Regions from separate parts of the Blautia aquisgranensis genome, predicted to be linked through region 1. Evidence: predicted binding sites of a transcription regulator. Region 1 holds the regulator's gene; each other region holds the start of a gene.

What was found. The regulator Rex, encoded in region 1, represses fermentation and respiration genes when NADH is low (regulators of the CRP and FNR family bind a similar motif). The targets are predictions, from matches to a motif close to ATTGTTAANTANTTAACAAT.
Region 2: a site for Rex is predicted at 1,890-1,909, ahead of gap (type I glyceraldehyde-3-phosphate dehydrogenase). Genes of this name have one in related genera too.
Region 3: a site for Rex is predicted at 1,850-1,869, ahead of pckA (phosphoenolpyruvate carboxykinase (ATP)). Genes of this name have one in related genera too.

What each region holds. Positions count from the first base shown of each region.
Region 1 covers NZ_JBBMEJ010000022.1:16,516-19,732, reverse strand. The annotation lists gene WMO28_RS14570 (NAD(P)H-hydrate dehydratase) at 1-1,466, opposite strand, end outside; gene WMO28_RS14565 (redox-sensing transcriptional repressor Rex) at 1,535-2,179, opposite strand; gene abc-f (ribosomal protection-like ABC-F family protein) at 2,395-3,217, shown strand, end outside.
Region 2 covers NZ_JBBMEJ010000007.1:111,173-114,389, forward strand. The annotation lists gene WMO28_RS07590 (alpha-amylase family glycosyl hydrolase) at 1-784, opposite strand, end outside; gene WMO28_RS07595 (histidinol-phosphatase HisJ family protein) at 840-1,658, opposite strand; gene gap (type I glyceraldehyde-3-phosphate dehydrogenase) at 1,952-2,971, shown strand; gene WMO28_RS07605 (phosphoglycerate kinase) at 3,161-3,217, shown strand, end outside.
Region 3 covers NZ_JBBMEJ010000003.1:235,155-238,371, forward strand. The annotation lists gene WMO28_RS04535 (DUF4866 family protein) at 1-285, shown strand, start outside; gene WMO28_RS04540 (threonine/serine exporter family protein) at 381-1,709, opposite strand; gene pckA (phosphoenolpyruvate carboxykinase (ATP)) at 2,031-3,217, shown strand, end outside.

The DNA of each region.
Region 1 (3,217 bases):
ATGATATCTCCTGCCAGCATACTGCGCTTTCCTTTTTTCGTGGCTGCAAGATCGCCGCAAAGTCCGTGAAGATAAACACCTAACGCGGCCTTTAAAACCATGGGAGGCTGTTCCTCCGTTTTCAGATACATACATAATACGCCTGCAAGAAGCCCGGAAAGCACATCTCCGCTTCCTGCTGTGGCCATGCCGGAATTGCCGGAAAGATTCAGATAAATATCCTCTCTGCCATCTGTAATAACCGTACATGCGTCTTTCAGTACACAGACAGTGCCGGTTTCTCCGGCATAATCAATGGCAGTTCGGGCAAGTGTTTCCTGAATTTCCCGGATCGTTTTGCCGCAGAGGCGACTCATCTCTCCGATATGCGGAGTCAGAATCACATTCTCACCTAAGAATTCCTTCCACTGAGGATGCGCGGCCAGAAGATTCAGCCCGTCTGCATCCAGCACAAGATACTTCTTTTCGCGGGCAGCTGCCGTGAGAAACCACTGTTCTCTCTCACGGCTCTCCCCGGAAGTTCCAAGTCCCGGTCCGATCACGATCACATCGCACCAGGAAAGAAGCTGTTCATTGGATTCCTCATCAAAACGGGTGCATACCATAGCCTCCGGAAGAAGGATCTGCAATGGGATCCGGTTCTCCTCCACTGTCTGAATCTTCACCATTCCCGCCCCGGCCCGGAGTGCTGCGCTTGCGCTTAAGTAAGCTGCTCCGCACATACCTGCACTTCCGGTAACAAAAAGAATTTTTCCGAAGGTACCTTTATTTCCGCCGGGATCACGCTCCGGAAACAGCTTCAGGTCTTTCTTTTCCAGACAGCGTGCGGATGCCTTCACAGCTTCCTGCTCATAGATCCCGATATCAGCTACCACGATCTTTCCTGCATACAGCCTTCCCGGATAAAAGCAAAGTCCTCTCTTCCGGTATGCGAATGTGACAGTCAGATCTGCGCTGAAAGCAATGCCCATTTCCAGGCCAGTATCTCCGTTAACTCCTGATGGGATGTCTACAGCGATCTTTTTGGCCCGCGCACTGTTCATCTCATGAATGATCTCAGCATATCGTCCCTCGATCGGACGCGCAAGCCCCACACCGAACACGGCATCTACTATAGTAGTATATTCACTCCAGTCCGGGTTATTCACCTCCGGCACATGATAACCGGTGGCGATCTTGTATTGTAAGGTCGTCTCCCGGGTCATTTTTTCTTTGTTTCCGGCCATGTAGAAATCTGCACGAATTCCTTTCAGATGAAAGATCCTGGCAACCGCAATTCCATCACCGCCATTGTTTCCGCTTCCGCAGACAACCAGGATCCGTTCATTCTTTCCAAGGTACTTCTCTGTCTCTTCTACGACCTTCAGTGCTGCCCGCTCCATCAGAACTTCTGATGCCACTCCGATCTTGTGGATTGTGGCACTGTCCAGATTCTTCATTTCCCCGCAGGTAACAAGCTTCTTCATGCTGTTTCTATACCTCCCTCTGTAACAGAGAAAGCTGCCGTCTCCGGCAGCCTCATTCTCTGATTTTACTATTCCACATGCTCCTGCCTGTATTTACTCAGATTATAAGACAGTGTCATCAGACTCTCGGAAAGATGTACGTTCTCCACGATCACATCATCCGGTGTCTCCAGATCAAGATGTGCAAAATTCCAGATAGCCTTAATACCGTTCTCTACCAGAATATCTGCCATTTCTTTGGCCTTATTCTTAGGAAGAGTAAGAATAGCGATCTCCACGTTATTCTCTTTCAGGAAAAACGGAAGCTCACTGAGCATCTGGATCTCCAGTCCGCGGACTGCAATTCCCTCAAGAACAGGGTTTACATCAAAAATTCCTACCAGCTTAAAGCCCCTTTTCTCAAAGTCCACATAATTGGCAAGTGCCTGTCCCAGATTACCTGCACCAAGAATGATCATCGGATGAATCGTATCCAGTCCCAGGATCTTACCGATCTCCGTATAAAGATAATGTACATTATAGCCATACCCCTGCTGACCAAAACCGCCAAAATTATTAAGATCCTGACGGATCTGGGAAGCTGTGGTGTGCATCTTCTTACTTAATTCATTGGAAGAAATACGCTCTACATTGTCTTCCATCAGCTCTCCTAAGTAGCGGTAGTAGCGTGGCAGACGCTTAATCACCGCTTTCGAGATTTGTTTTGTCTCCACGATAGTTTCCCTCCTTATCTTACACTAGGTTAATTATACCGAATTGATATTTTCCTGTCAATTAATCTTGTGACTTATGTACAAATTTCTTCATATTTTTTCAAATATTTGATTTTTTCTTTGAAATCCCCGCGGTTTCCGTTATAATAGGTAGAGGATTTTTCCTGTTTTTTACGAAACAGAGACAGGATCCTTTGTACAGGAGGACAGTTTTTATGATTTTATCATGTCAGAATATATGCAAAGCCTTTGGCGAAAAAGTAATCTTGAACGACGCATCCTTTCATATTGAGGATCGTGAAAAGGCAGCTCTGATCGGCTGCAACGGTGCAGGTAAGACTACACTTCTCCGCATTATCATGCAGGAGATTTCCGCGGATTCCGGTACGGTGGTGCTCGCCCGCGACAAAAATATCGGTTACCTTGCCCAGTATCAGGATATCCACGGGCACCATACCATATACGAGGAGCTTCTTACCACCAAGCAGCACATCATCGATATGGAACGCCGCATCCGCTCCCTGGAGCAGGAAATGAACAACGTTACCGGCGATGACCTGAACCGTCTGATGGAGACCTATACCCGTCTCACCCATCAGTTTGAGCTGGAGAACGGCTATGCTTACAAGAGCGAGCTTACCGGTGTACTGAAAGGTCTGGGATTCACAGAAGAAGACTATGACAAATACATCGAGACTCTTTCCGGAGGCCAGAAGACCCGCGTAGCCCTGGGTAAGATGCTTCTCTCCAAGCCGGACATCCTGCTTCTGGATGAACCTACCAACCACCTGGACATGGAGAGCATTTCCTGGCTTGAGACTTATCTTCTCAATTATCCGGGCGCGGTATTCATCGTATCCCATGACCGTTATTTCCTGGATAAGGTAGTCACCAAGGTGGTAGAGATCGAGGCCGGCCAGACCCGTGTATACAGCGGAAACTATTCAGCTTATGCGCTCAAGAAGGCACAGCTTCGTGATGCACAGTATAAGGCATACCTGAATCAGCAGCGAGATATCAAACATCAGGAGGCTGTGA
Region 2 (3,217 bases), on a different contig from region 1:
CGTTACATTCGCTGATATAGTCCAGTTTATCGGACAGTCCGGCCAGGGTACCTGCAAAGTCTGCCGGATTGACAGCCATTCCCGTAAAGGTAGTTTTGCGGAACCAGTCCGGATCTTCTGCACAGATCAGGTCGGCAGCTTTCAGGGAAAGAGAACGTTCGCTGTAGATTTCTTTCATTTTTTTTGTAAGGCTGGTGAAAGTTCCGGCGACTTCCGGATGGTCACGGAACAGCTCGCAGTAGAGCCATTTCAGATCGTTGTAGTAGTGGTTCAGACGCTTTTTGTAGAGGGCATCATAAGCGGTGTCTTCCTTGGAGGTTTCGACTTTAATTGGTTCAGTTTTAGAGGTCTCGACTTTAATTGGTTCAGTTTTAGAGGTCTCGACTTTAATTGGTTCAGTTTTAAAGGTCTCGACTTTAATTGGTTCAGTTTTAGAGGTCTCGACTTTAATTGGTTCAGTTTTAGAGGTTTCGACTTTAATTGGTTCAGTTTTAGAGGTCTCGACTTTGATCGGCTCCGTTTTAGAAGTCTCAACCTTGATCGGTTCCGTCTTAGAGGTTTCGACTTTGACTGGCTCCGTCTTGGAAGTTTCAACTTTAATCGGCTCTGTTTTAGAAGTCTCGACCTTAATAGGTTCCGTCTTAGTAGTTGTAACTTTCTTTGGTTCTACTTTCGCAGTTTCAATTTTTTTAACATCGCCTGCAGCAACGGGAGCTTTTTTCTGCTGGCTCGTCTGTTTTGCCTGCATGGTTGCTTTTTTCTTCTGGAGTCTTTTTTTTGCCATGATAAATATTTCCTCCTTAAATTAAGTGATTAGTATCGGTTGTGAAAAATTAAATCTAAAGCTTATGAAAAACCGGCTGGCGGTTCTGGAATACAGTATAATAGGAAAAACCACATTCTCTTAGAACGTCAGCTGCCTTGTCAAAGGCGTAGCCGATCTTATCCGGAGTGTGTGCATCGGCGCCGATGGTGATGATTTCACCGCCCAGTTCATGATAGCGTCGGATAACGTTTACACAGGGGTTAGGTTCGCCAAGTCCGTAATGATAACCGCCGGTGTTCAGCTCAATGCCGATATTTTTACGGATCAGTGTACGGAGAATTTCATCCAGAATCTCCTTGTAACGTCCGTAGGAATACTGGCGGTTCTGGTTAGGACCATAACGTACTACGTAGTCAATATGTCCGTACACATCCATTTCATCAAAAGCAGCGATGTTTTCCAGGATGGATTCAAAATATTCCATGTAACATTCGGATTCCCGGCGTCCTTCAAAAAAATCAGGATAGTAAGGATCATATCCGTGCACCAGATGGGAAGATCCGATAACGAAATCAAAAGGAACCTCTTTCAGAAGCTCCGAAAAAGTTCCGGCTAGATGAGGCTGAAGTCCCAGCTCGATTCCGAAATTCACAGAGATCTGATCATTAAAAGCTTCTTTAAGCTCATCAAGGCGACTGCGGTATGCCGGAATATCCAGAGAAAAATCAAGTCCTTCCGGTGTTTTTGGATAATCCGGGTCAAGATGCTCGGTAAAACAGATTCCCTCAAGACAAAGGTCTGATGCAGTCTGGATCATATCCTCCATAGGAGTATCGGAATCTGCGGAAAAAGAGGAGTGCATATGGCAGTCCCATAAAATTTTCTGGTCCATGTTGTACCTCCGTAATTTATAACATCTGTGTTTTTCGATTGTGAGGCTGTACCTGTAACAGCAGTGGTACAGTTGGTTTCTGTCCGGCTGTATTTCCATATTTACAGGACAGAACTTTCTATCACAGAATTATAGCACATTTTCCAGGAATTTTCTTAATATTTATTTTGATATGCTTTTTTATAAATAGCTCTTGAATTTTTGTTTGGAATTAGGTACAATATGAAACAGGTTGATGTTTCTTTAACAAAGGAACGATTTAATCACCATTCAATTCATAGGAGGAATTTATCATGGCAGTAAAAGTTGCAATTAATGGTTTTGGACGTATCGGTCGTCTTGCATTCCGTCAGATGTTTGGAGCAGAGGGATTCGAGATCGTAGCAATCAACGATCTTACATCTCCTAAAATGCTTGCTCACTTATTAAAATATGATTCTACACAGGGAAGATATGCTCTTGCTGATACAGTTAAAGCAGGAGAGGATTCCATCACAGTAGACGGAAAAGAGATCAAAATCTATGCTAAGGCTAACGCTGCAGAGCTTCCATGGGGAGAGATCGGTGTAGACGTAGTTCTTGAGTGCACAGGTTTCTACACATCCAAAGACAAAGCTCAGGCTCATATCGATGCAGGTGCTAAGCACGTAGTTATTTCCGCTCCGGCTGGAAACGACCTTAAGACAATCGTTTACAACGTAAACCATCAGGGTCTTACAAACGAGGACAAGATCATCTCCGCAGCTTCCTGTACAACAAACTGCCTTGCACCAATGGCTAAGGCTCTTAACGATCTTGCACCGATCAAATCCGGTATCATGTGCACAATCCATGCTTACACAGGCGATCAGATGACACTTGACGGACCGCAGAGAAAAGGCGATCTGAGAAGATCCCGTGCAGCTGCAGTTAATATCGTTCCGAACAGCACAGGTGCTGCTAAAGCTATCGGACTTGTTATCCCAGAGCTTAACGGCAAACTTATCGGTTCTGCACAGCGTGTTCCTACCCCAACAGGTTCTACAACAATCCTTACAGCAGTAGTTGAAGGAAATGTTACAAAAGAGCAGATCAACGCAGCTATGAAAGCAGCTTCTAACGAGTCCTTCGGATACAACGAGGATGAGATCGTATCCAGCGATATCGTTGGTATGAGATTTGGTTCCCTCTTCGATGCTACTCAGACAATGGTACTTCCACTTGAGAACGGCACAACAGAGGTTCAGGTAGTTTCCTGGTATGACAACGAGAACTCCTACACAAGCCAGATGGTTCGTACAATCAAGCATTTCGGAAGCCTTCTGAACGCTTAATTTTCAGCGAACGAGTGTAGAAGAATAGACTCAGAAAGGGTCCGGTCTGTAGAGGACCGGGCCCTTTTTTTCCAGAAGACCACACAGAAAAATGTCTTCCGGAACAGAACTGTTAACAGAGTGGACAACAATACCGCTCGCCCTTATGAACTGCCATATGGCAGGAATAAATTTTAAGGAGATATAGAAATGCTGAACAAAAAAAGTGTTGACGATATCAATGTAAAAGGCCAGAGAGTACTTGTA
Region 3 (3,217 bases), on a different contig from region 1:
GTAGAAGAGTACAAAATGGGCGAACATATCGGTGTGTTGCTGGTGTATGAGCTTCCGGACAGCGTAAAGGAAAAAGAAACGGAGGCACAGGCCTATGCGGCTGTATGGGATATCATGATGGCAATTCAGAAGAAGCTTCCAAGAGCTTTTGTGTATTATGGGCAGGATTCTGTGGAGGATGGTGGAAAACGTTATGACGGACTGGGCGTTTTTCTCCCCATCCATAAATTTGCGGATCGCCTGGAAAAAATGATCGGGATCGCTGATGAGATCGTAATGAAATAGAGTGTACAAAAAAGGACTGCTTTTGTATTGCTCCGGTTATCAGAAGGATAGTTGATGACCGGAAGCTACAGAAAGCAGTCCTTTTTGTATGCCCATCAGGTGCAGTAGCGGAACATTTTGTCCGTAAGGATCCTGGCGAAAATAAGACCCAGGGGAAGAGCAACGATGATCAGAATCGCAGCTGCAAACCAGGAGGCGGAAACATTCAGGGACATGATCCCCAGATTGTAGATCGCCCGGTAGAGATAAAGCCCGGGAACCATGATCACAATGGATGGTACGGTAATGGAAATCCTGGGATATCCCACTTTTGTTTTGATGAGGGAGGCCAGAAGTCCGGCTGTCAGTGCTCCGAAAAAAGCCGCGGCAGCAGGTGGGAAACCGGCAAGATCAACAAGCTCCAGACGCAAAGTGTTGGACAGTGCGCCGATGAAGGCGGCAGCTGCGGCAAGCGGGACAGGGCTGTTGAACATGACCGAAAAGCCGAATACCCCGCAGAAGCTTGCCAGAAGCCGGAACAGGATCCTCTGTGCTGCCGAAAGCTCCAGAGGCAGAAAATCCACAGGCTTCAGATGAAGGAGCAGTGCCATCAGCCAGGCAGAGACAGCAGCCACCATTACAACAATAATGGCGTAGGCCAGTCGTTCCAGCCCGGAACGCATATCCAGTTTGGCAAGGTCGATCCCGCTTGTGATAAACGGAAAGCCCGGAATGATAAACAGCATGGAACAGATGTATCCGGCCTCATGCTGGACGGAAATGTGGAACAGAAGCTCCGCAAGCTTCAGGAAGCCTGCATATACAAGGCAGGCAGAAGAAACGGAAAGAGCAATGCACATAAAAAGAGTAAAATGATGCTTGCCAAGCTTGCAGCGGATGGCGTTTCCGATGCCCGCGCCTGCAAAAGCCAGAATCATTTCCAGCGGGCCACCGCCCAGAAGAAAAGTAAATGCGCCACAGGCCAGTGCAGAAGCCAGTCCCAGGGCTGCAGGGGAATAAAGCCCGTGGATCCGCTCGATTTCATCTAACTGACTGTGCAGTGCTTCACCGCTCATATGGATACCTTCCGCAGGAAAATCACTGACAAAATGTTCCAGCCTGTTCAGCCTGGAAGTATTTACGCCGGTGGTAGTCAGACTAAGTGCATGGGAAAAACTGCTCTCACCGTCAAAGCAGGTGTAACTTATGGACATCAGTCCGATATCTGCGGAGCAGGTGATGCCAAGTGCTTCTGACAATGTATTCATGGAACTCCGTACCCGCCAGGCACCGGTTCCGCAGGAGAGAAGCATCATGCCTGTACGGCCGATCAGGGAAGCTTTTTCGGAAAGAGAGGCCTCGGTGATGGGCTGGCTGTTCCTGGTACTTACGTAGTTGTGCCAAGGGATTTCCATATGATTACGTTTGATCAGAATATCTGACATAGAAATCACTTCTTTCTATATATTAAAATCATATAGTTGCTATTATAAATATATATAATAACTATAATCAGATATATTGTAGCCATTATTCTGAAAAAGTCAAGTATAGATGGAGCAAAATCTGACAGTACCAAAACGCCACTGTTAAAGATTTATCATTTTTTTGCGGAAAATGAATTTTTTTGGTTGCTTTTACGTACAATTTATGTATAATTGTGGATAGGGAAGTTGGAATGACCAATTCCTTTGGCAGGATGACGAGAACCTGCAATAGTAGGTGGCTATCATAATTACTATTAAAGAAGAGAGGTAAATGTTAAGATGGCAAAAATCGATTTAACAAAGTATGGTATTACCGGAACAACTGAGATCGTGTACAATCCTTCTTATGACACATTATTCGAGGAGGAGACTAAAACAGAGCTTGAGGGCTTTGAGGTTGGTAAGGTCAGCGAGCTTGGTGCTGTCAATGTAATGACAGGTATCTACACAGGACGTTCTCCTAAAGATAAATATATCGTTATGGATGAGAACTCTAAGGACACAGTTTGGTGGACATCCGATGAGTACAAGAACGACAACCATCCTGCAACTCAGGAAGCTTGGGATGCAGTTAAAGATCTTGCTAAGAAAGAGCTTTCCAACAAGAGACTTTTCGTAGTAGATGCATTCTGCGGAGCAAACAAAGACACACGTATGGCTATCCGTTTCATCGTTGAGGTTGCATGGCAGGCACACTTCGTAACAAACATGTTCATTCAGCCGACAGCTGAGGAGCTTGAGAACTTTGAGCCGGATTTCGTTGTTTACAACGCATCCAAGGCTAAAGTTGAGAACTACAAGGAATTAGGACTTAACTCTGAGACAGCTGTAATGTTCAACATTACAAGCCGTGAGCAGGTTATCGTTAATACATGGTACGGCGGAGAGATGAAGAAAGGTATGTTCTCCATGATGAACTACTATCTGCCGCTTAAGGGCATCGCTTCCATGCACTGCTCTGCAAACACAGACCTTAACGGAGAGAACACAGCAATCTTCTTCGGTCTTTCCGGAACAGGTAAGACAACACTTTCCACAGATCCTAAGCGTCTCCTGATCGGTGATGACGAGCATGGCTGGGATGACAACGGAGTATTCAACTTCGAGGGTGGATGCTACGCTAAGGTTATCAACCTTGATAAAGAGTCTGAGCCGGACATCTACAACGCAATCAAGAGAAATGCTCTTCTTGAGAACGTAACACTTGATGCTGAGGGCAAGATCGACTTCGCTGATAAGAGCGTAACAGAGAACACACGTGTTTCTTACCCGATCAACCACATCGAGAACATCGTTCGTCCGGTATCTTCCGCACCGGCAGCTAAAGAGGTTATCTTCCTTTCCGCTGACGCATTCGGAGTACTTCCTCCAGTATCTATCCTGACACCGGAGCAGACACAGTACTACTTCCTTTCCGGATTTACAGCTAAACTTGCTGGTACAGAGCGTGGAATCACAGAGCCTAC